DNA from 2 places in the Neobacillus sp. 204 genome. Region 2 is predicted to be linked to the other one. Evidence: a T-box and tRNA genes for the amino acid it is inferred to sense, from the RefSeq annotation. Region 2 holds a T-box; the other holds one or more tRNA genes.
What was found. The T-box of region 2 lies ahead of alaS (alanine--tRNA ligase). A T-box ahead of a tRNA ligase gene usually reads a tRNA of that ligase, here a tRNA-Ala.
Positions count from the first base shown of each region.

Region 1: it has a tRNA-Ala gene. The T-box ahead of alaS (alanine--tRNA ligase) is inferred to sense a tRNA for this amino acid. The anticodon was not compared.

Region 1 covers NZ_JBJORY010000004.1:407,100-417,759, reverse strand. Annotated here, with positions in the region: gene ACJ004_RS11370 (MgtC/SapB family protein) at 625-1,320, shown strand; tRNA gene ACJ004_RS11365 (tRNA-Ala) at 1,402-1,474, shown strand; gene ACJ004_RS11360 (DUF485 domain-containing protein) at 1,797-2,126, shown strand; gene ACJ004_RS11355 (solute symporter family protein) at 2,123-3,661, shown strand; gene ACJ004_RS11350 (spore coat protein) at 3,794-4,003, shown strand; gene ACJ004_RS11345 (spore coat protein) at 4,019-4,378, shown strand; gene ACJ004_RS11340 (zinc-dependent alcohol dehydrogenase) at 4,396-5,532, shown strand; gene ACJ004_RS11335 (DEAD/DEAH box helicase) at 5,682-7,019, opposite strand; gene ACJ004_RS11330 (RBBP9/YdeN family alpha/beta hydrolase) at 7,179-7,754, shown strand; gene ACJ004_RS11325 (selenium metabolism-associated LysR family transcriptional regulator) at 7,930-8,829, shown strand; gene ACJ004_RS11320 (hypothetical protein) at 8,909-9,115, shown strand; gene ACJ004_RS11315 (spore coat protein) at 9,112-9,429, shown strand; gene phaZ (intracellular short-chain-length polyhydroxyalkanoate depolymerase) at 9,573-10,463, opposite strand; gene ACJ004_RS11305 (glucose 1-dehydrogenase) at 10,655-10,660, opposite strand, start outside.
Region 2 covers NZ_JBJORY010000006.1:362,524-373,183, forward strand. Annotated here, with positions in the region: gene ACJ004_RS15165 (DUF1292 domain-containing protein) at 59-370, opposite strand; gene ruvX (Holliday junction resolvase RuvX) at 383-799, opposite strand; gene ACJ004_RS15175 (IreB family regulatory phosphoprotein) at 803-1,069, opposite strand; gene alaS (alanine--tRNA ligase) at 1,142-3,778, opposite strand; T-box leader at 3,833-4,060, opposite strand; gene ACJ004_RS15185 (AI-2E family transporter) at 4,110-5,201, opposite strand; gene ACJ004_RS15190 (YrzQ family protein) at 5,318-5,452, opposite strand; gene ACJ004_RS15195 (hypothetical protein) at 5,536-5,727, opposite strand; gene ACJ004_RS15200 (PRC-barrel domain-containing protein) at 5,739-6,212, opposite strand; gene recD2 (SF1B family DNA helicase RecD2) at 6,246-8,696, opposite strand; gene ACJ004_RS15210 (tetratricopeptide repeat protein) at 8,730-9,383, opposite strand; gene mnmA (tRNA 2-thiouridine(34) synthase MnmA) at 9,466-10,584, opposite strand; gene ACJ004_RS15220 (cysteine desulfurase family protein) at 10,623-10,660, opposite strand, start outside.

The DNA.
Region 1 (10,660 bases), on a different contig from region 2:
CTCAATCGCTCGAAAGCGACTTCACTAATTTAACACATCTCAAATCATGGTGTCAACATTTTTTTAATTTCTTTTTTCATTTGTTGACGCTCTCGATGAGGACGAGATTTAATATACCATGATAAATAAATGTTTGCAATATAATTTTATATTTTTTTCGAAACCCAATTTCTTTTTGTAAAGCAAACACCCTTTTACCAATTGAAGGAATTTAAAAATAATATGTTTAATCCTTTTTTGAACACATTAATCATATAATTAAGTGACTTTGTAAGGCTTCATTTCGATTTAAATTTGAAACTCATAATTAAAACAAAAGAATATTTCTGGTTCTTCCATTAGATAATCGTTTATGTGTAGAATTAAGTAAGGAATTCTTTTTTTATACAATCGGATTATTTATTCAAGGCTATTTTCGTATAGATTGTTGTTTTTTGTATAAGTTCATTAACCCGTATACCTATATGCTTCGTGGCATCTTTCCGTAAGAGTCTTTGCTAAAATTGCCTAGAAACTTAGTAAATGCCCCTTATAAAGCTCCAATAGCAACAAAGTTTACGAAAAGAGCCTTATTCAAAGAAGCAAAATTCCAGTCAAAGACTATATAATTGGACGTGAATTGATATGAGTAGTGACGATATCCAAATATTAATTAAGTTAGGTGTTTCTGCTATTTTTGGACTTATTATTGGTCTTGAACGCGAATTAAAAAGGAAACCGGTGGGTCTTAAAACGAGTCTGGTTATTTCTGTTGTGAGTTGTCTGTTGACGATTGTATCCATTGAATCAGCGTACATGTTTCCGGAATCAGATGATGTCAAAATTACTATGGACCCTCTCCGCTTAGCCGCTCAGATTGTTTCTGGTATTGGTTTCTTAGGTGCAGGTGTGATCTTAAGACGGGGAAATGATAGTATTTCAGGATTAACTACAGCTGCAATGATTTGGGGTGCAGCAGGAATTGGCATTGCAGTGGGAGCTGGGTTTTTCATTGAAGCATTCGCAGGGGTTGCATTACTTATTCTTAGTGTGGAATTTGTCCCCTTTTTAATGAAAATTATTGGGCCGAAGCAATTAAGGGAAAAAGAAGTTATGCTGCAACTTTTTATTAGGGATCAAAGTCAAATTGAAAAAGCTATTTCTTTTTTATTAGATAAAAACTATATTGTTCGTAGACTGAAGATTAAGGATTTAGACAACGGAGACCATCTCGTTCAAATATTGGTTGCCGTAGATTACCGGGATAAGACTACAGATGTGTATGCCTCTGTTTCAAATTTAGAAGGTGTTCAAAAAGTAGAAATTGAAAGTATCAGCTAATCAAAAAAATTTCTTCCTTAACTAAATTTCCTCTTGCAAGAATTTAATAATACAGATATAATTTTCTTGTACCAATTATTCGGGGGATTAGCTCAGCTGGGAGAGCGCTTGCATGGCATGCAAGAGGTCAGGGGTTCGAGCCCCCTATTCTCCATTATTCGAAAACCTTTGCGATGCAGAGGTTTTCTTTTTTTTCCTCAAAAGCTTAAAAACCATCCAACGTCCTTGCAACATTTATCTCCAATGGGTATTTTTACCTTTTTTTAAAACTTTCTATTGCAAATCACCTTATTACTATAATAAAATTATGATTGCAGTTTAAAATTTTAGAAAAATCTGTATTTAAAGGAGGATTCTCAACAAAGTAACGATCAAAAATCCACTATTTATTTTTTCCTCAGCAAATGACCAATCAGCATTGTCTTTATTTTCACCTCAGTTTAAACAAAGGGTTTTATCCGAGAGGGGGAGCTTCCATGGGGGCAAAAAAAACTAAAGTTAATTCTGAAAGCGATTACACTTCGATTGTTCAGTCATCATCTTTTCAAACATTACTCTCCGAAAAGAAAAAATTCATCATCCCAGTCACCATATTCTTTTTCTGTTTTTACTTTGCTTTACCAATATTAACTTCATATTCAACGGTGTTAAATCACAAGTTTATCGGCAGCATTACTTGGGCATGGGTTTTCGCCTTCTTACAATTCGTTATGACATGGGTTTTATGCATGATTTATTCGAAAAAAGCAGCAAGATTTGATGAATTAGCAACTAAAGTCATCCAAGAAGGAGGAAATAGCCAATGAATACTGCAGCCTTTACCATGTTTTTATGTATCGTTTTTGTAACGTTAGTTATTACATACTACGCTTCAAAACGGACAAAAAATGCTAGTGAGTTCTACACAGCTGGCGGGGGTCTAACTGGTTGGCAAAATGGACTAGCGATTGCGGGGGATTATATGTCCGCAGCATCTTTCCTGGGAATAGCCGGTGCAGTCGCCTTAACAGGCTTTGATGGATTCTTTTATAGTATTGGTTTCCTCGTGGCTTATCTTGTTGTCCTTTATTTAGTAGCTGAACCACTAAGAAATCTTGGAAAATATACATTTGCTGATATGATTGCAGCTCGATTTGATGCCAAGAAAGTCCGTGGTTTCGCTGCCATGAACACGGTTACGATTTCAATTTTTTATATGATCGCACAGCTTGTTGGTGCAGGTGCACTTATTAAATTATTATTAGGCTTAGAATATACCACAGCAGTTTTAATCGTTGGGGTTCTGATGACTGTCTACGTTATTTTTGGAGGAATGCATGCAACAAGTTGGGTACAAATAATTAAGGCCATTCTTTTAATGGGCGGTACTTTAGTAATTTCGATTATTGTTTTTGCCAAATTTAACTGGAGTATTACCGATATGTTTGCACAAATGAAAACCGCAACACCATTAAAGGAAACCTTCTTAAATCCTGGTGTAAAATACAAAATTGGCCTTGATACGATTTCCTTAAACATGGGACTAGTTCTTGGCACTGCGGGTCTTCCACATATTCTTGTCCGTTTCTTTACGGTTAAGGATGCCAAAACTGCTCGATCCTCGGTCGTTTATGCCACATGGATTATTGGCATCTTTTATGTTATGACTATCTTCCTTGGCTTCGGTGCTGCAGCCTTTGTCGGGAATAGTGCGATTGTAGCTGCCAACCCGGCAGGAAATATGGCTGCTCCACTTTTAGCACAGGCACTTGGTGGAAATATGCTGTTTGCTTTTATTTCAGCAGTAGCCTTTGCAACAATACTAGCTGTTGTAGCAGGTCTTGTTCTGACAGCAGCCTCTGCATTTGCCCATGATTTCTATAACGTTATCCTTAAAAAAGGAAAAGCAACCGAAAAGCAGCAAGTGGGTATGGCTCGCTGGGCAGCAGTTGGCGTTTCTGTAATCTCTATTATTCTTGCTTTAGGGGCACAAACCCTTAATGTTGCCTTCCTGGTTTCACTTGCCTTTGCGGTCGCAGCAAGTGCAAATCTACCGGTAATTCTTTATACAATCTACTGGAAACGCTTCAATACAACCGGTGCAATTTGGGCTATGGTAGTTGGGCTTATATCAGCAATCGGCCTGGTGATCGTCAGCCCGAATGTTTTCAGCCCGGAAGTAGGAAAAGCCATTTTTGTAGGCGAACCGTGGTTCCCTTATTCAACTCCTGGGATTGTTTCGATTCCACTCGGATTTATTGCAGGATACCTTGGAACCATCTTCTCAAGCCAAAAAGCAGATGTGAAGAGATATGAAGAAGTACTGGTAAAATCGAATACGGGGATTAAAATTGGTGGATAATAAACGAATGGGACTGAATTATTTTCAGTTCCATTTTTTTTTTCGTATGTGCTAGATCCAATATTTTATTGTGCATAAATGGAAAGCAGAAAAGGGGAAATTATTTATGTTTAACTATCTGGAGGTGAGTAAATGGAAAAGGAAATACTGGCTTTACATGAGACCTTGGAAACCCATGAAATTCTTAATTTTAAAACGGTTTGCTTGCTCCGGTCAAAATTTATGCAAGGAATATGCTTTAATAATGAATTAAAGAGATTAATGGAAAAAGACGTTCAACAATCCATTAAAGATATTAATGAACTTCTACCATTTTATAAGCAGAGTCAATTACTACAATAATGGGAGTTGAGTTTTATGGAAGATTATTTAGATCCTAGGAATGCAGAAGGAATGCCCAATTTAGCGGATTCATCTTTTGCTCTTGATTTTTTATTATCCGTAAAAAGCGGCATTCGAAACTACGGTTTTGCAATAACAGAAACGGCAAATCCTGAACTCAAAAAAGTACTACACAGTCAAATGGAAGCCGCCATCGATTTACATGGAGAAATATCCGATTTAATGATAAAAAATGGCTGGCTCCATCCTCATAACTTTAAAGAACAGTTTCCAATTGATATAAAAAGTGCTGAGACGGCAGTGCAAATTGCCCAATTAAACCTTTACCCTATTGATACTGATCGTGGCGGTATGTTTGCAACACCAAATAAATAAAAGGAGGGATTGTATTAATGAAAGCCGTTACGTATCAAGGTATTAAAAATGTGGAAGTCACTAATGTTAAGGATCCTGTTATTAAAAATCCAGATGATATTATTATAAAAATTACAACTTCCGCGATATGCGGGTCCGACTTGCATTTAATCCATGGAATGATTCCTAATTTACCAACCGACTATGTCATTGGGCACGAACCAATGGGTGTGGTTGAAGAAGTCGGTCCTGAGGTTACCAAGTTAAAAAAGGGAGATCGGGTAATCATTCCGTTTAATGTAAGCTGTGGCCATTGTTGGTATTGCAATAATGACCTTACAAGTCAGTGTGATAATTCAAATCCTCATGGTGAAATGGGGGCATATTTTGGTTATTCTGAAACCATGGGTGGATATGCCGGTGGTCAAGCAGAATATATGCGCGTCCCTTATGGGAACTTTACGCCTTTTAAGATTCCGGATGACTGTGAAGTGGAGGATGAAAAGTTAGTAACATTGGCGGATGCCTGCTCAACTGCCTATTGGAGTGTTGATCATGCTGGAGTTAAACCTGATGATACCGTAATTGTTCTTGGATGTGGTCCAGTAGGATTGTTAGCCCAGAAATTTGCTTGGTATAATGATGCAAAAAGGGTTATCGCAGTCGATTATATTGACTATCGTTTAGAGCATGCAAAACGTACAAATAAAGTTGAAACGGTTAATTTTGAACAGCATGACAATACTGGAGAATATTTAAGAGAGATTACCCAAGGAGGAGCGGATATCGTTATCGATTGCTCCGGGATGAGTGGGAAAATGTCTCCTATGGAGTTTCTTGCCACTGGTTTAAAGCTGCATGGTGGAGCAATGGGCGGTATTGTTATTGCTTCTCAGGCAGTCCGAAAAGGGGGAACTGTTCAATTAACTGGCGCGTATGGCGGTCGGTATAACGGTTTTCCATTAGGGGATTTCTTTCAACGGAATATCGACATAAAAATGGGACAAGCCCCTGTAATTCCATATATGCCATTTTTATACGATTTAATTGCACAGGGAAAAGTCGATCCAGGCGATGTTGTTACGCATGTATTGCCGCTGGAACAAGCCAAACATGGTTATGAAGTGTTTGATACGAGAACGGATGGATGTATTAAAGTGGTGTTGAAACCATAATAGAGGGATATATTTTGCATACTCTTTTAGACTCAGTTTTTAGCTATTTTTTTAGTTTTAAACTGGGTTTTATTATGAATCAAAAAAATATAAAGGAATTATGACTTAGTCATAATCCCATAAATAATTTAAGTTCCAGTGCATTTGTTCTATCCTTTTCTTCCTGAACCTGTATTCCTACTGTTTCTTTCAGATTTATAAGCAGTCGTTTCTTTTCTCTTAAAGGACCTCTCCTTGTTTCCGCTTTTCGCAAGGGATTTGGTTCCTTGTCGATTCGAGCCCCTATGCTGATTTTTTTTAACCTCCCGTTTTTCTTTTTGGACATTAGAAGGAGATTTTTTAGGATCCTTGGTATTTTCTTTTTCCACTTCCGCATTGCCAAGATTTTGTTTTTTAATCGTTATGTTTAACTCTTTTTCAATCAAATTGAGCATAGGCCGGTCGTCTGATGTATAAAAAGTAATCGCTAATCCGCTCATACCTGCTCTGCCTGTTCGGCCTATTCGATGAACATAACTGTCAGTATCTTCAGGGATATCATAATTAAACACGTGGGTGACCCCCTCTACATCAAGTCCTCTTGCGGCTACATCAGTAGCAACGAGTAATTGAATCTCTGCATCCCTAAAACGCTTCATCACCCGCTCTCTCTTTGCCTGGGACAAATCACCGTGTAATTCATCGCAAGGAAAGCCATTCACTTTCAGCACATCGAACAGCTTACTAACTCGGCGTTTTGTCCGGCAGAAAATAACTGCTAAGAAAGGACGATACGTTTCTACTAATTGAATAAGCGTGGCTTGTTTAGCGCGATCAGTCGTATGAATCGCAATCTGTTTAACATTTTCAGCTGGTCCCTGCGTTTTTTCAACTTGAATATATTCCGGTTCACGCATATGCTTTTTTGCTAGTTTGCGAATTTCGGGTGGCATTGTTGCTGAAAAAAGCATCGTTTGTCTGCTTACGGGCGTTTCTCTAATAATATCTTCCACCTCATGGAGAAACCCAATATGGAGCATTTGGTCTGCCTCATCCAAAACCAGATAGGCAATTTCAGATAAGTTGATAGTTTCTCGTCTAATATGATCCAAAAGTCGTCCCGGTGTTCCTACGACAATCTGCATTCCCCTTTTTAATTTTTTCAGTTGTTTATCAACATCCTGGCCGCCATATACTGCTAGGACATCGACTCCTGTTAGATCAGAGACTAGCTTCTCAATCTCCTCTGTTATTTGTAAAGCTAGCTCTCGTGTCGGTGTTACTATCAGCGCTTGAACATTCTCCGCCTCACGATTAATTTTTTCTAAAATCGGCAGAATGAAGGCAAACGTCTTCCCTGTCCCCGTCTGTGCCTGTGCAATAATATCGCTGCCATTCATCACTAAAGGAATGGCTTGTTCTTGAATCGGTGTTGGTTTTGCGATCCCCTGACCACGCAATTTTTCCACGATTTGTCCTGAAATACCCAATGATAAAAAATCTGACAAAAATACCCCTACTTTCTATTTAACCTATCCCATAATATTGATTGTTTTTCCTTTCAAAAGCAAATGATGGTTGCCCTTTTTATATAAAAGAATTATAATTTAATAAAACCAACTTATTTCATCGGAATAGTATAAATTAAATTTTAAGGTGGGGATAAAATGGATCAACACAGTTTTCTTATCATTCATGGATTAGGCGGGAGTGGACCTGATCATTGGCAAACTTGGCTGGCACAGGAATTAATGAAAAGGAATTATCATGTACAATATCCAACCTTTCCAAACTTTGATTCACCTAATAAGAGCGTTTGGTTAGAGGAATTGACTAGCTCACTAAGGACAATACCAGAAGAAAATAATTTAACTATCATTACACACAGTCTAGGATGCTTACTATGGCTCCATTATGCTTCTACTCAAAACAAACAAATGGCCAAGCAAGTTATTCTAGTTGCACCACCTTCTCCAACCCATATTCTCACTGAAGCAAAATCCTTCTATCCTGTACCTCTGGATGGAAACAATCTAAAGAAAGTAGCTGAGAATACATTATTTATCCATTCATCTAATGATCCTTATTGCAGCCTCGAGGATTCAAGCCGCTTTTTAAACCTTGGCCACCCTTCCATTTCCCTCCCAAATGCAGGACATATAAATACACAGTCCGGATACGGGAAATGGCCAGGGATTTTAGATTTATGCCTATCGAAAAAAGAGTTTTCTTTAACTGTCTAAATGAAGGAGTGATAAAACTTTCACTCCTTCTTTTTATTTGGTTAGACATAAGTCAAAACTACACAGCCCTCCATCCATTTCATAATCAGGAAATGATATAATAAACTCAATTTGATCTATCTGTTTTACCAATGCCGATTAATCGATTATATGAATATCCGAGGAGAAGATAGGAATGGATTTGCATCAGTTGTATGTTTTTACAAAGGTGGTCGAACACAAAAGCTTTTCTAAAGCAGCAGATGATATTTTTCTAAGTCAATCAACGGTTAGTTCTCACATCCAGGCCTTAGAAAAAATGCTCAATATAAAACTGTTTGATCGAGTCGGAAGAGATAGTATTCTTACTCCACAGGGGGAACGTTTGTATCAATGGGCCCTTAAACTCTTACTCATAAAAGATCAAGCATTGCTCGATATAAAAGAGGGGATGACGGACCTTCGAGGCATGATTCGGATTGCAGCAAGCTCTGTTCCTGGACAATTTATGATCCCAAGGATGGTCAAGCAATTTCGGGAACAGTATCCCGAAGTGACATTCCATATCAACCAATCCTCTTCAAAAACCGTTGCCGAAAAAGTACTAAATGGCTCTGTCGATGTCGGCATTTTGGGAGATAAATATGAAAACGATAAACTTCGCTATATTCCTTTATTAAAAGAAAAATTAGTCCTGGTAACATCGAACCAAAACGAAATTGTTGGCCCAGTTGCGATTGAAGATATTTTAAAATATCCATTCGTAATGCGAAATTCTAACTCAGGAACAAATGCACTTTTGGAGCGTTTTCTTAAAAAGAATAACATTCATAAGGATCAATTAAACATCATCGCTTATACGGAAAGCGGACAAAGTTTGATGCAGTTTGTCATACAGGACATAGCTATTTCGATTATTTCCGAAATCGCCGCAAGAGAATATTCCTGCCAAAACATGCTTAAGATGCATGAAATCAATGGTTTTGATGATGAACGATATTTCTATCTAATCTACAACATAAATAAAACTCAATCGCTGCTATCAAAATTATTTATTGAAGGTGCCTTGGATATGGCTGGCTCTCGGCCTACGTAAGATGGCTCAGATGCATAATCATGAAGAATCTAAGAAAATCTAAACAAGATAATGTACTTTCGCCTTGGAGGGAAAATAAATGACGAAGCTTTTCGGCCTTCATGAAACCTTAGACCTTCATGAATTACTATCCATTAAAAATCTTTGCTTAACCAAATCTACAACCATGAGTGTTTTAGCACAAGACGAAGAACTTCGGGCCATTCTATCAGACGATGTTACCAATGGAATTCGGCATATTCAACAGCTACAGCAGTTTTTGACTAATCGGAGGGAACAGCAGTGAATCACTTGATCCAAAAAATGATGGGAATGGGCGGTATGACTGACCAAGTCATTGCCACTGATTTTCTCATTTCAGCGAAAGAGGGCGTAAGAAATTATGCTGTTGCCATAACGGAAACGGCAACACCAGAATTAAAATCGGTCTTAAGAGCCCAATTAAATGACGCGATTGCCACACACGATAAAATTACCGCCTATATGATTGCTAAGGGTTACTATCATCCCCATGATTTGGGTGAACAATTAAAAGTTGACTTATCGTTGTCAGACACGGCATTGAATCTTGCACAAAAAAAAGAAAATGCCTCGAACTAATAAGAAAAAGGGAGAAGCTTGGGGTTTCTCCCTTTAAAGGATGGTACACATTTCTCTTAATTTCTTTTTGTCTATTTTTCCAACATGAGAATCCAATTCCCATCCCACCGACTAATCGCTCCTTCACTCAAGATGCAACTATCTTACTCATTTAAAAACAGTGTAATCGCTTTCAAAAACTGTGGAAGATCATCTACTAAGGGGGAGTGTCCACAGTTCTTTAATTCAATAAATCTAGCTTTTTTCCCTAGATCATTTAGCAATTCATTCGTCATTTCCGCAGTTACAACATAATCTCTCTCTCCCCGTAACACCAGTACAGGGACATTTATATCATCTACTTTACCACTGCCTTCAACAAGTCCATTATGATGATGGCTAATATTAAATGTGTTGTTGGAATGATGCACCTCCGCTAAGTTTCGCTGCGTTCTCATATCCTGAACATACTCGTCATAAAGTTCAGGTGCAGGCTGGTTATGCGTATAAATCACAGAATTCCAAATGAGCTTCAATAATTCAGTATTATTCGTGTCATAGGCGGTTTGGACAGGGATAGTTTTCGTAACATCCCTTTTAATCTCTTCATGTAACGCAAATCTCCTGGGTTCATCATTTTCATTTAATTTCCCGTCAAATGGATAGCCCCTTGTTGATTCTGATGCTAATAGTATTAGCTTGTTACAATATTCAGGATAATCAGCGGTAAATTGCATTGCAACCGCACCGCCAGTTGACCAGCCTACAATGGAGAAGTCCGTTAACCCAATTTCATCAACGAACAGCTTTACATCGTCTGAAAAATCTTTTATAGACAACACCGGATTGTTAAAGCTTGAGCTGCCAAATCCACGCAGATCAACCGCATAGAGTTTATATTTGGCATCCATATTTTCAAGTACAAGGTCCCAATGCTTCGAGGATGTCATATTTCCGTGGATTAACAATACCTTTGTTTCCCCACCTTCTCTTTCTCGGTAGGACAGCGTCTCTCCATTCGACAAGTGAACATCCTTCATTGTTACAGTAAACATCCTAATCACCCTTTCCACTGGTACTTTTTTCGTCGCTCATAAATAAAGCAAGTGCCGAACTTTTTCCAAAACAAGCCCTCTTTTATGATTTCTGAATATTTACACTATTTTATCATATTATGACTGATATGTGTACGAGTGAAAAGGAGAACAAACTGTATATTCCCCATTAACATTGCTTTACTTATCTGCTACTC
Region 2 (10,660 bases):
AAGGGTAAATTTCATAAAAAAAACCGGCCAGAGAATCAGCCGGTTTATCATCATTATTTTATTCTTGGTCTTCTTGATCTTCGTTGAAGGTATTGAAAACTTCTTCAACCATATCCCATTCTTCTTCGGTTTCAATTTGCATTAACGGACCATATCCGCCGTCTTCCGTAGGAATATAGGCATAGACATGAATGTCGACATCCTCTTCCTCATCATCAAAAGATCCTACTGGATAGAAAAATACATATGATTTTTCAAACTCATCAGAATCAAAAGTAAAAAGTACTTCATGTAATTGTTCATTACCATTTTCGTCTACAAGTGTAATAAATTGATCTTCTTCATGTTCATGGTCGTGTTCGTTTACCATTTCTTCACCTCATTAATTTTTACTATCAAGATAGCCTTGCAGGATCATTACTGCTGCCATCTTATCAATTACTTTTTTCCGTTTTTTCCGACTTACATCGGCTTCAAGTAAAACGCGCTCCGCTGCCATAGTCGTAAGACGCTCGTCCCATAGGACTGTAGGCACTGCAAATTTATTTTCAATTTCAGTTGCATATTGCATACTCGCTTCAGCGCGTGGTCCAATTGTCCCGTTCATATTTTTCGGCAGGCCAATGACAACCTTTTCTACTTGATACTCTTTTATTAATTGACCAATTTCCTCAAAACCAAACACATTTTTTTCTTCATTGATTTTGAGAGTGGTGAGGCCCTGCGCAGTCCAGCCAAATTCATCACTTAACGCAACACCGACTGTTTTCGTGCCTACATCTAAACCCAATACTCGCATTCATTAACCCTCTCGCTGTTGTTTAAGATAGGATTTTACTAATTCCTCAATTATTTCATCACGTTCCAGCTTGCGAATTATATTGCGGGCATCACGATGACGCGGAATATAGGCTGGATCTCCTGATAAAAGATAACCAACAATTTGGTTAATCGGATTGTAGCCTTTTTCCTGCAAAGCTTCATAAACCTGAAGAAGAACATCATTTATATCGTGTTCAAATGGTTCTTCAGGAAAATTAAATCGCATCGTTTTGTCAAATGAGCTCATTGCATGCACCTCGCTTTTTATTAGAGGAAAAATGTTCTATTTCTTATCATTTTACACTACTTTGTTTTATTATCAAATGGATTTTACCCATTCCTCTACGAATTGAAGCGCTGCATCGAGCTTTTCAGGGTCTTTACCACCAGCTTGAGCCATGTCAGGACGTCCACCGCCACCACCGCCGCAGCGAGAAGCTACTTCTTTAATTAACTTACCTGCATGGTATCCTTTTTCAATAAGATCCTTCGTTACCGCTGCAATTAAGTTAACCTTTCCTTCGTGTGCACTACCCAAAACAATCACAACGGAGCCCAGCTTTTGCTTTAAATCATCAGCCATATTTCTTAGGTTGTTCATATCAGCACCTTGAACATTGGCTGCTAAAACTGTTACCCCATCAATTTCTTTGGCTTTTGTTACGAGGTTCCCAGCTTCAATATTGCCAAGTTTCGTTGCAAGAGATTCGTTTTCTCTATGAAGTTGCTTGATTTCCCCCATTAAGCTTTCAATGCGATTCACAATATCTTTTGGATTTGTTTTTAGCTTATCAGCCGCGTCCTTTAACAAGCTAACCTGATCATTTAGTGACTTGTATGCAGATTCACCAGTAACGGCTTCAATCCTTCTCGTTCCTGCGCCAATTCCACCTTCAGAGATGATTTTAAATAATCCAATCACCGATGTATTTGGTACATGGCATCCACCGCAAAGCTCAAGGCTGTAATCGCCCACTTTTACAACACGGACTATATCCCCATATTTTTCGCCAAAAAGAGCCATAGCTCCCATTGCTTTTGCTTCAGCAATTGGTTTTAAGCTGATGTCCAGTTCGATATTTTTCCAGATCTTTTCATTGACGATTTTTTCGACTTGTTCAAGTTCTTCTGGTTTAATTTGACCAAAATGCGAAAAGTCAAAACGGAGACGATCAGGTTCTACAAGGGAACCAGCTTGATTAACGTGCTCACCAAGAACGTCTTTTAAGGCTTGGTGCAACAAATGTGTTGCTGTATGGTTTTTGATAATCTTGACACGATTTTCCGCATCCACTTCAGCAGTTACCTTGTCGTTGGTCTTTAATGTTCCAGCTTTAACAACGACCTGATGGAGGTTTTGGCCATTAGGAGCTTTTTGAACGTCTCTAACAGCAACGCTGCATCCTTCGCCTTCGATCATACCACGGTCGGCAATTTGTCCGCCGCTCTCTGCGTAGAATGGTGTCACATCAAGAATTAATTGTACTTCTTCACCACTTGTTGCAGTGTCCACAAGTTCACCATTTTTAATAATGGCTGCCACAGTTGAATTCGTTTTGAGTTCATTGTAACCAACAAATTTACTTTCGACCTTTACATCTCCAAGAACCCCGCCTTGAACCTGCATCGAATCAACATCCTGTCTTGCTGCCCGGGCACGTTCACGCTGTTGCTCCATTTCTACCTCGAAGCCAGTATGATCAACTTTCATCCCTTCTTCTTCTGCATATTCCTCAGTTAATTCAACAGGGAATCCATATGTGTCGTAAAGGCGGAAAATATCAGCGCCTGTAATGGTATCACTGCCTTTTTCTTTTTCCTTCTTAATCACAGTAGCAAGAATTGCTAAGCCTTCATGGAGTGTCTCATGGAAGCGTTCTTCCTCACTTTTGATGACTTTTTGAATAAACTCTGTTTTGTCCTTTACTTCTGGATAGAAATCATCCATGATCTCGCCAACCACTGGAACGAGTTCAAACATGAAAGGACGATTAATATTAATTTGTTTGGCATAACGGACCGCTCTACGCAGCAGACGGCGTAGTACATATCCGCGGCCTTCGTTTGATGGCAGTGCCCCATCACCAACAGCAAAGGCAACGGTACGAATATGGTCAGCAATTACTTTGAAAGCCACATCAATTTCTTTATTTTGTCCGTATTTTTCACCGGAAATTTCTTCTGTTGCCCGAATAATTGGGATAAATAAATCTGTATCAAAATTAGTAGGGACGTTTTGAACAACAGAAGCCATTCGTTCTAATCCCATCCCCGTATCAATATTTTTCTTTGGCAGCGGTGTATAGGTGCCATCAGGGTTATGGTTGAATTGAGAAAATACTAGATTCCAGACTTCAAGATAACGATCATTTTCACCGCCAGGGTAAAGCTCAGGATCTGATGGGTCATTGCCATACTCTGGCCCGCGATCATAAAAAATTTCTGTATTCGGACCGCTTGGACCTTCACCAATATCCCAGAAATTCCCTTCAAGACGGATAATACGTTCTTCTGGCAGGCCAATGGTGTTATGCCAAATCTCGTATGCTTCGTTGTCCTCCGGGTGGATGGTAACCGAAAGGAGTTCCGGATCCCAACCTATCCACTTTTCCGATGTTAAGAATTCCCATGCCCACTCAATCGCTTCCACTTTAAAATACTCACCAATGGAAAAGTTCCCGAGCATCTCAAAGAATGTATGGTGACGAGCTGTCTTCCCAACATTCTCAATGTCATTAGTTCTAATTGATTTCTGTGCATTGGTAATTCGCGGATTTTCTGGAACAACCCGTCCATCAAAATATTTCTTTAATGTGGCAACACCACTGTTAATCCATAATAGTGAAGGATCATCGTGGGGCACAAGTGATGCACTTGGCTCAATTGCGTGACCTTTTTCTTTGTTAAAAAACTCTAAAAACATGGAACGAATTTGTGAACCTGTTAAATTTTTCATATGTAGACCTCCTTTAATTATAAAAAAGCATACAAAAAAGCCCTCATCCCCAAAAACAGGGACGAGAGCTTGCCTCGCGGTACCACCCTGATTACGGATACCATTACTCGTATCCATCTCTCAAAAATCCCTTAACGCGGGTATACGGCAGTGATTAGCTGCACTCCGGATTAGCTTTCAGTCGTCCTTCATCTAGAGCTTCTTTCAGCCAAGGAAGCCCCTCTCTTCTACGCAAATCGTTACAGATGGTCTACAACATACTTTATCCTTCAACATTTTCATACAATTATTCTATATCACGAATTATAGCCACACGAAAAAAGTTTGTCAATCAATCTTCAACTAATGTAGGAGGTTCTTTTGCTTTCTTTTTAATAAAATGATTTTTCGCGTGAACAATAGCTACTTTTAAAACAACCAGGACCGGAACTGCTAAGATTAGTCCAAGTATCCCCCCAACTTCTCCCCCAGCCGTTAACGCAATCATAATAATTAAGGGGTGCATGTGAAGACTTTTCCCAACAATCAGGGGTGATAAGATGTTTCCTTCAAGAAATTGAAGCCCAAAAACAATAACTAATGTAACCAAAACCAATTTAACTGACGAAGTGGCAGCAATGATTACCGCTGGGACGGCCCCAATAATGGGTCCAAAATAGGGTATAACATTGGTCACTCCTACAATTAGCCCTAATATTAACGGGTATTTTAAATGAAACAACCAAAACAATAGGGCAGAGACACTGCCAATAATGATACAAACCAATAGTTGCCCCCTGATGTAGCTGCCTAGGGATTCATCCACATCTTTTAAGAAGAATGTTCCTTTTTTCCGCCACTTTTTAGGTGTTATATACCAGAGTGTTCGTTTAATCAATGGAAAATCCTTTAACATATAAAAAGCAATGAACGGAATAATCATCAAGATTAGTGCCGAATTAAGAAACCTAATTAAAATATTAACAATCACTGTCAAAAGGGAGTCCAACTTTTTTTCAAACGCATTAATCCCCTCATCAATTCTTGATTGCAGACCATCAGGCCATTCTCTGGTATTCGATTCAAGCTTAGCAATCCACCCCCTATATTGTTCTGCTAAAACAGGTGCACTGTCGGAGAGGTCTTTTAATTGGTCAATCATCGCCGGAACGCCTTTATAAATGCCTAAGCCAATGCCTCCAAAAAATAAAATATATATTAGAAAAATAGCAAGTCCTCGGTGCACCCCTTTTTGATGCAATTTCTCCACAATCGGATGGAGCAGATAAGTAATAAATCCTCCAATCGCAAAGGGGAGAATAATAATGGTCACTACCCTAAGAATAGGCAGCCAGAAAAAGCGGATTTTTAGAAAAACATAAATAGCACTTAATAAAAGGAGTAAAAAACCGATACGGTAATACCATTTCATTCGAATTTCCACGTTTTCGAGCCTCCTTTAAGTTAGTTTTAGAGACCCATGGTAGAATTATGCACCTCAAAAAAGAAAGTACTTGTTTGGTACACAAAAATCCCCCTCAAGATGAGGGGGAAATCGTTTTAAAATAGCGCACGTCTGACTTTCTTTGTCATTCTTCTCATATTGCGCGCTGACATCATATTATTTCTAGTGGCCACATTATAAGCAGCCAGCCCAGCACCAAAAGCAATCATTGTCGTCATCATTTTATTCATACGTTTCACCTCTTTAATAGACGTTAAATAAGTTTCATTCTAACTTTTTATAACTGTCTAACTTAGCGTTTCCGCTTTTTTTCTTAAAGGGTGTAACGACGCTCTTCTTCTTCAAACAAATCATCTAAGGAACTAAGTGACCCGTCTTCTTCGACTTGATGGGTATTGATAAGGCCTTTGTTTACTGTAAGTTCGATAAAGCAATTCCAGCAATAAAATTGGTTAATACCAATCTTACCGATATCTTTGCTTTGACAATTGGGACAATTAAACATGAAAAGACACCTCACGTATTTTTTACGTCTACGATAATGGCATCCTTTCCGATTGCTAAGGGCTTCCCGGATTGAATGACTTGTTTGCCTTCCGTAAGATCCGAAAAGAAGCCATCCGTGATTTCGTACCCTATGATTGTGCCCAATTCTTCCTGAAAATATACATCTTTTAACAAACCGAGGGATTCTCCACTTTTCGAAAGCATCATCATCCCATCTAATGGCTGTTGATGAGTAAATGTATATTCTGGATCTTTCAGCTTTTCTAAAGAGCCGTTATCCTCAATCATTACCCCATCTGCACCGAAGGAAGTCACTTTGTGTATATCCAAGAAAAAGGATTGTTTGAAAAAAACGCCTCTTTTAACAAGTAAGCCTGTTACCTTACCATTGCTAGTGATACATAGATCACAAACCTCACCAATTTTCTGACCGCTTTTTGTTTCAAAAACAGGCTGCCCTTTTAATAACGAAAATGTCCGCAAAGAGTGTCCCTCCTCCTGTGAACATTCATAGTGTTAGTCATTTAACATAAAATCATAAGGTGAAACGTTTTCCATGCCAACCATTGGATTAGCCTGCATGATTTCCTCCTCATAGGACAAGACAGTGACTAATTTTTCACCATCTTCATTTTTCACATTAGGCGGATTTAGTTCAAGCTTTTCGTTAATAGGCGGTTTAGCCGCTATAAACTCTTGCAGCTTTTGACACAAAGATGTTTGGCGAGAAAGTTCATCCGCTCTTTCGACGCCCATTTTAAGGGCATCTACTTCCCCGCATAGAATCAAGGATTGTTTACTTCTTGTAATTGCTGTATAGATCAAATTTCTACGTAACATTCGATAATAGCTTCTTGTCACTGGTAAGATGACAATTGGGAATTCACTGCCCTGCGATTTATGGACGGAACAACAATAAGCGTGGGTGATTTGATTTAAGTCTTGCCTAGTATATTCAACTTCATTGCCTTCAAAGGAAATATAAATCATATCCTGTTTTTCAGTATTTTCTTTTGCATAAATAATCGAGATAATTTCCCCAATATCCCCGTTAAAGACATTGCTCTCAGGTTGGTTTACCAACTGGAGTACCTTATCGCCAATCCGATATTTTACCTCCCCAAAGGCAATTTCCTTTCTTTTCCCGTCAGGATTGGGATTAAAAATTTCCTGCAATAACACATTCAAACGGTCAATACCAGCCGGCCCTCTATACATGGGCGCCAACACTTGAATATCTTTTGCCGAATAGCCTTTATTTTTTGCATTTTGAGCTACCTTCTCAACCACCTGTGCAACCTGTGCTGTAGAGCATTTAATAAACGAGCGATCTGCTTGCTTCATGGTAATATCTGCAGGCAAATACCCTTTTTTTATCTCATGGGCAAGTTCAATAATCGATGAACCTTCTGCTTGACGGTAAATATCCGTTAATCGTACCGTCGGGATTCGTTCAGAGGTCAGCAAATCTTTTAACACCTGGCCTGGACCAACTGACGGCAATTGATCTTCATCGCCAACCATAATGACCTGAATATTTGCAGGGAGCGCCTTAAACAATTGATTTGCGAGCCATATATCGAGCATGGAGGTTTCATCTACGATGATAATTTTCCCTTCCAACGGGCTCGTATCATCGCGGTCGAACCCTTCAGTGCCATTAAACCCAAGAAGACGATGAATGGTCACGGCCGGCAGTCCAGTGGATTCACTCATCCTTTTTGCCGCTCTTCCTGTCGGGGCTGCCAATAGGAACGGAAAAGGTTCGCCTTTTTTTTGGTAGTCCTTAGGCTCTAAGGAACAGCCATGCAGTTCTGCATAAAGTTCAACAATTCCTTTGATGACCGTTGTTTTACCCGTTCCTGGTCCACCAGTTAAGATCAACATCGGCGACATTAACGCCGTTTGGATGGCCTCACGCTGCGAGGGTGCATAATGTACTCCAAGCCGTTCCTCTAAACTTCCTAATGAGAGAAGAAATTCAGATTCTGGAAATTGATCCTTATATTCCGTTTGTTCAAGAATCTGCTGGATGTTCGTTACAAGCCCTTTTTCTGCAAAATATAAGGATGGTAAGTACACACGTTTCTCTTCACCAATTAATTTACCCTCTTCTTGCAGCTTGATGATTTCATTAGATATATCTATGTATTCAATTTGATCACGCTTGTTTTCTTCTAAAAGTGTTTTTACTTGTTCTAATAAGTCCTCAGCATTTATATAGACATGTCCGGTCTGCATGCTTTCATTTTCAAGGATATAGAGACAGGCTGCTTTGATCCGGTCGGGATGGTTACCCGAAATACCCAGTTGGTACCCCAGTTCATCTGCCCGGCCAAAGCCAATTCCTTCGATATCTTCAACAAGTTTATATGGATTCTTCTGCATAATTTCAAGTGTTTCATCTTTATATGCCTGATAAATCCGCATCGAAATCTGTGGTCCAAATCCATACTGGTTTAAAGCCACCATTACTTGCTCTAGTCCTTGATGTTCCATCAATGTATCGTATAGCATTTTTGCTTTTTCAGGAGGGAGTTTTGGAATGGAATCAAGCAAGGACGGCTGGTTAAGTATTTTTGAGATGGCGTTTTCTCCTAAGGTTTCAACGATGTTTTCAGCAGTCTTCTTTCCGATTCCTTTAAACATTTCTCCCGATAAGTAGTTGATTACCCCTTGCTTCGATTGGGGCATGTCCTTGCGGAAATGATTGGTATGGAATTGCAGCCCAAACTTTGGATGATCCTTAAATTCTCCGAAAAAGATATAGGTTTCTTGTTCATGAATTTTTGGAAAATAGCCGGTGACCACTGCCTCTTTGTCCTCATACGAATGATTGGTTTCATCAACTCTTATCCGTAAAACTGTGTACAGGTTCTGTTCATTGTGAAAAATGGTGACAATCGGTCTTCCCTTTACAAATTTACCTTGTTCTGCAAATAAATCCAACGTGTCTTGCTTTTCCATTTGGCTCCCTCCCTTCTAGAAAAATAAGGACGATTATTGATTGCTTTCAATTAATTTTTTCGCGTGACCTGCAAGTAGATGATCTGGTTGAATGTCGAGTGCTTTATTGAACATTTCTAGCGCTTTCGCAGGCTGGTCTTGAAAAGCGTAACTAACACCTAAATTATAATAGGCATCCGAATGATCGGGATCTAACTCGATGCATTTTTCAAATTGAGTGACTGCTTCAGCAATTAATTCTAGCTGGGCAAGACATAATCCGTATTGAAAACGGGCTTCTGCATCATTTTCATTTAACTCTACACTTCTTTGTAAATAAGGGAGCGCAAATTTCCCTTGCTCCAATTGAACAAAGGTCATCCCTAACATGAAGTAATTATCGCTTGATTGCAAGCCCTTTTTCATGGCTGTCTCAAACATATTTTTGGCTTCATTGAAAAGGTCTTTGCTAAATAACAAAGTCCCAATACTATAATAAGCCGCCGCAGCATTCTCATCTATTTCAATTGCCTTTTGATAAAAATTAAGTGCCTTTTCGTCGTCACCAACCGCGGAAAGAACATTCCCGAAATTAATATAGGCAACGGGGTCGTTTGGGTTTTCTTGAATGGCTTCATTAAAGGCCTTTGCTGCCTCTTCTAAATTACCATCCTGCATGTATTGTACACCTAATTGGTTTTTATCCATTTTTACCACTCCAATCTAAGAGAAAGTATATCATATTTCTTTACAAAAAAACCTGACTCCATTAATAGGAATCAGGTTAGAATTAACCAACATATGTTAAACGTTCACCATTTTTAAAAACTTTATCAATCGTCCCACCGCCGAGACATTCATCACCATTGTAAAAAACAACAGCTTGTCCTGGCGTGATGGCGCGAATCGGTTCATCAAAAATAACCTCAACTTGACCATCCTCTAATAGACGCACGGTTACGTTATTGTCATCCTGACGATAGCGAAATTTCGCGGTACATTTAAATTCAGCTGGTTTTTCCCGGTTCGATACCCAGCTGACACCGACAGCTGTAATGGAGTCTGAATATAGTTTTTCATTATGAAAACCTTGGCCTACATAAAGGATATTTCTCTCTAAATCCTTACCGATGGCAAACCATGGTTCACCTGAACCGCCAATCCCCAGGCCATGACGTTGGCCAATCGTATGATACATTAAACCCTCGTGCTTGCCTTTGACTTCTCCATCAAACGTTTCCATGTTCCCTGGCTGGGCCGGCAAATATTGGCCTAAGAACTCTTTAAAATTCCGTTCTCCAATAAAACAAATCCCTGTGCTATCTTTTTTTGTAGCAGTAGCAAGGTTTGCTTCCTTGGCAATTTCACGAACTCTAGGTTTCTCAAGATTTCCAATTGGGAACATCACCTTACTTAATTGATCTTGAGTCAGCTGGTTCAAGAAATAAGTTTGATCTTTATTTTCGTCAAGACCGCGGAGCATTTTATATTCTCCATCACGATATTCTACTTGAGCATAGTGTCCTGTAGCTAAATAGTCCGCCCCTAAATTCACTGCATGCTCAAGGAAGGCTTTAAATTTAATTTCCTTATTGCACATAACATCTGGATTAGGGGTCCGGCCTGCTTTATATTCTTCAAGGAAATAGGTAAATACCTTGTCCCAATATTGTTTTTCAAAATTAACAGCATAATAAGGGATGCCGATTTGATTACACACACGAATAACATCCTCATAATCTTCTGTTGCCGTACAGAAACCAGTATCATCCGTGTCATCCCAGTTTTTCATAAATATGCCGATCACATCGTAGCCCTGCTGCTTCAATAAAAGTGCTGCCACGGAAGAATCTACTCCACCAGACATGCCTACAACCACTCTTGTATTTTTCGGATCTTTTCTTTCCATTGATTTTCACCTCTCTTTTTCAAAAAGCTATCTTGCATTTATTTTTTCAAACGTGTAACAATTCGGGCCGTTTCTT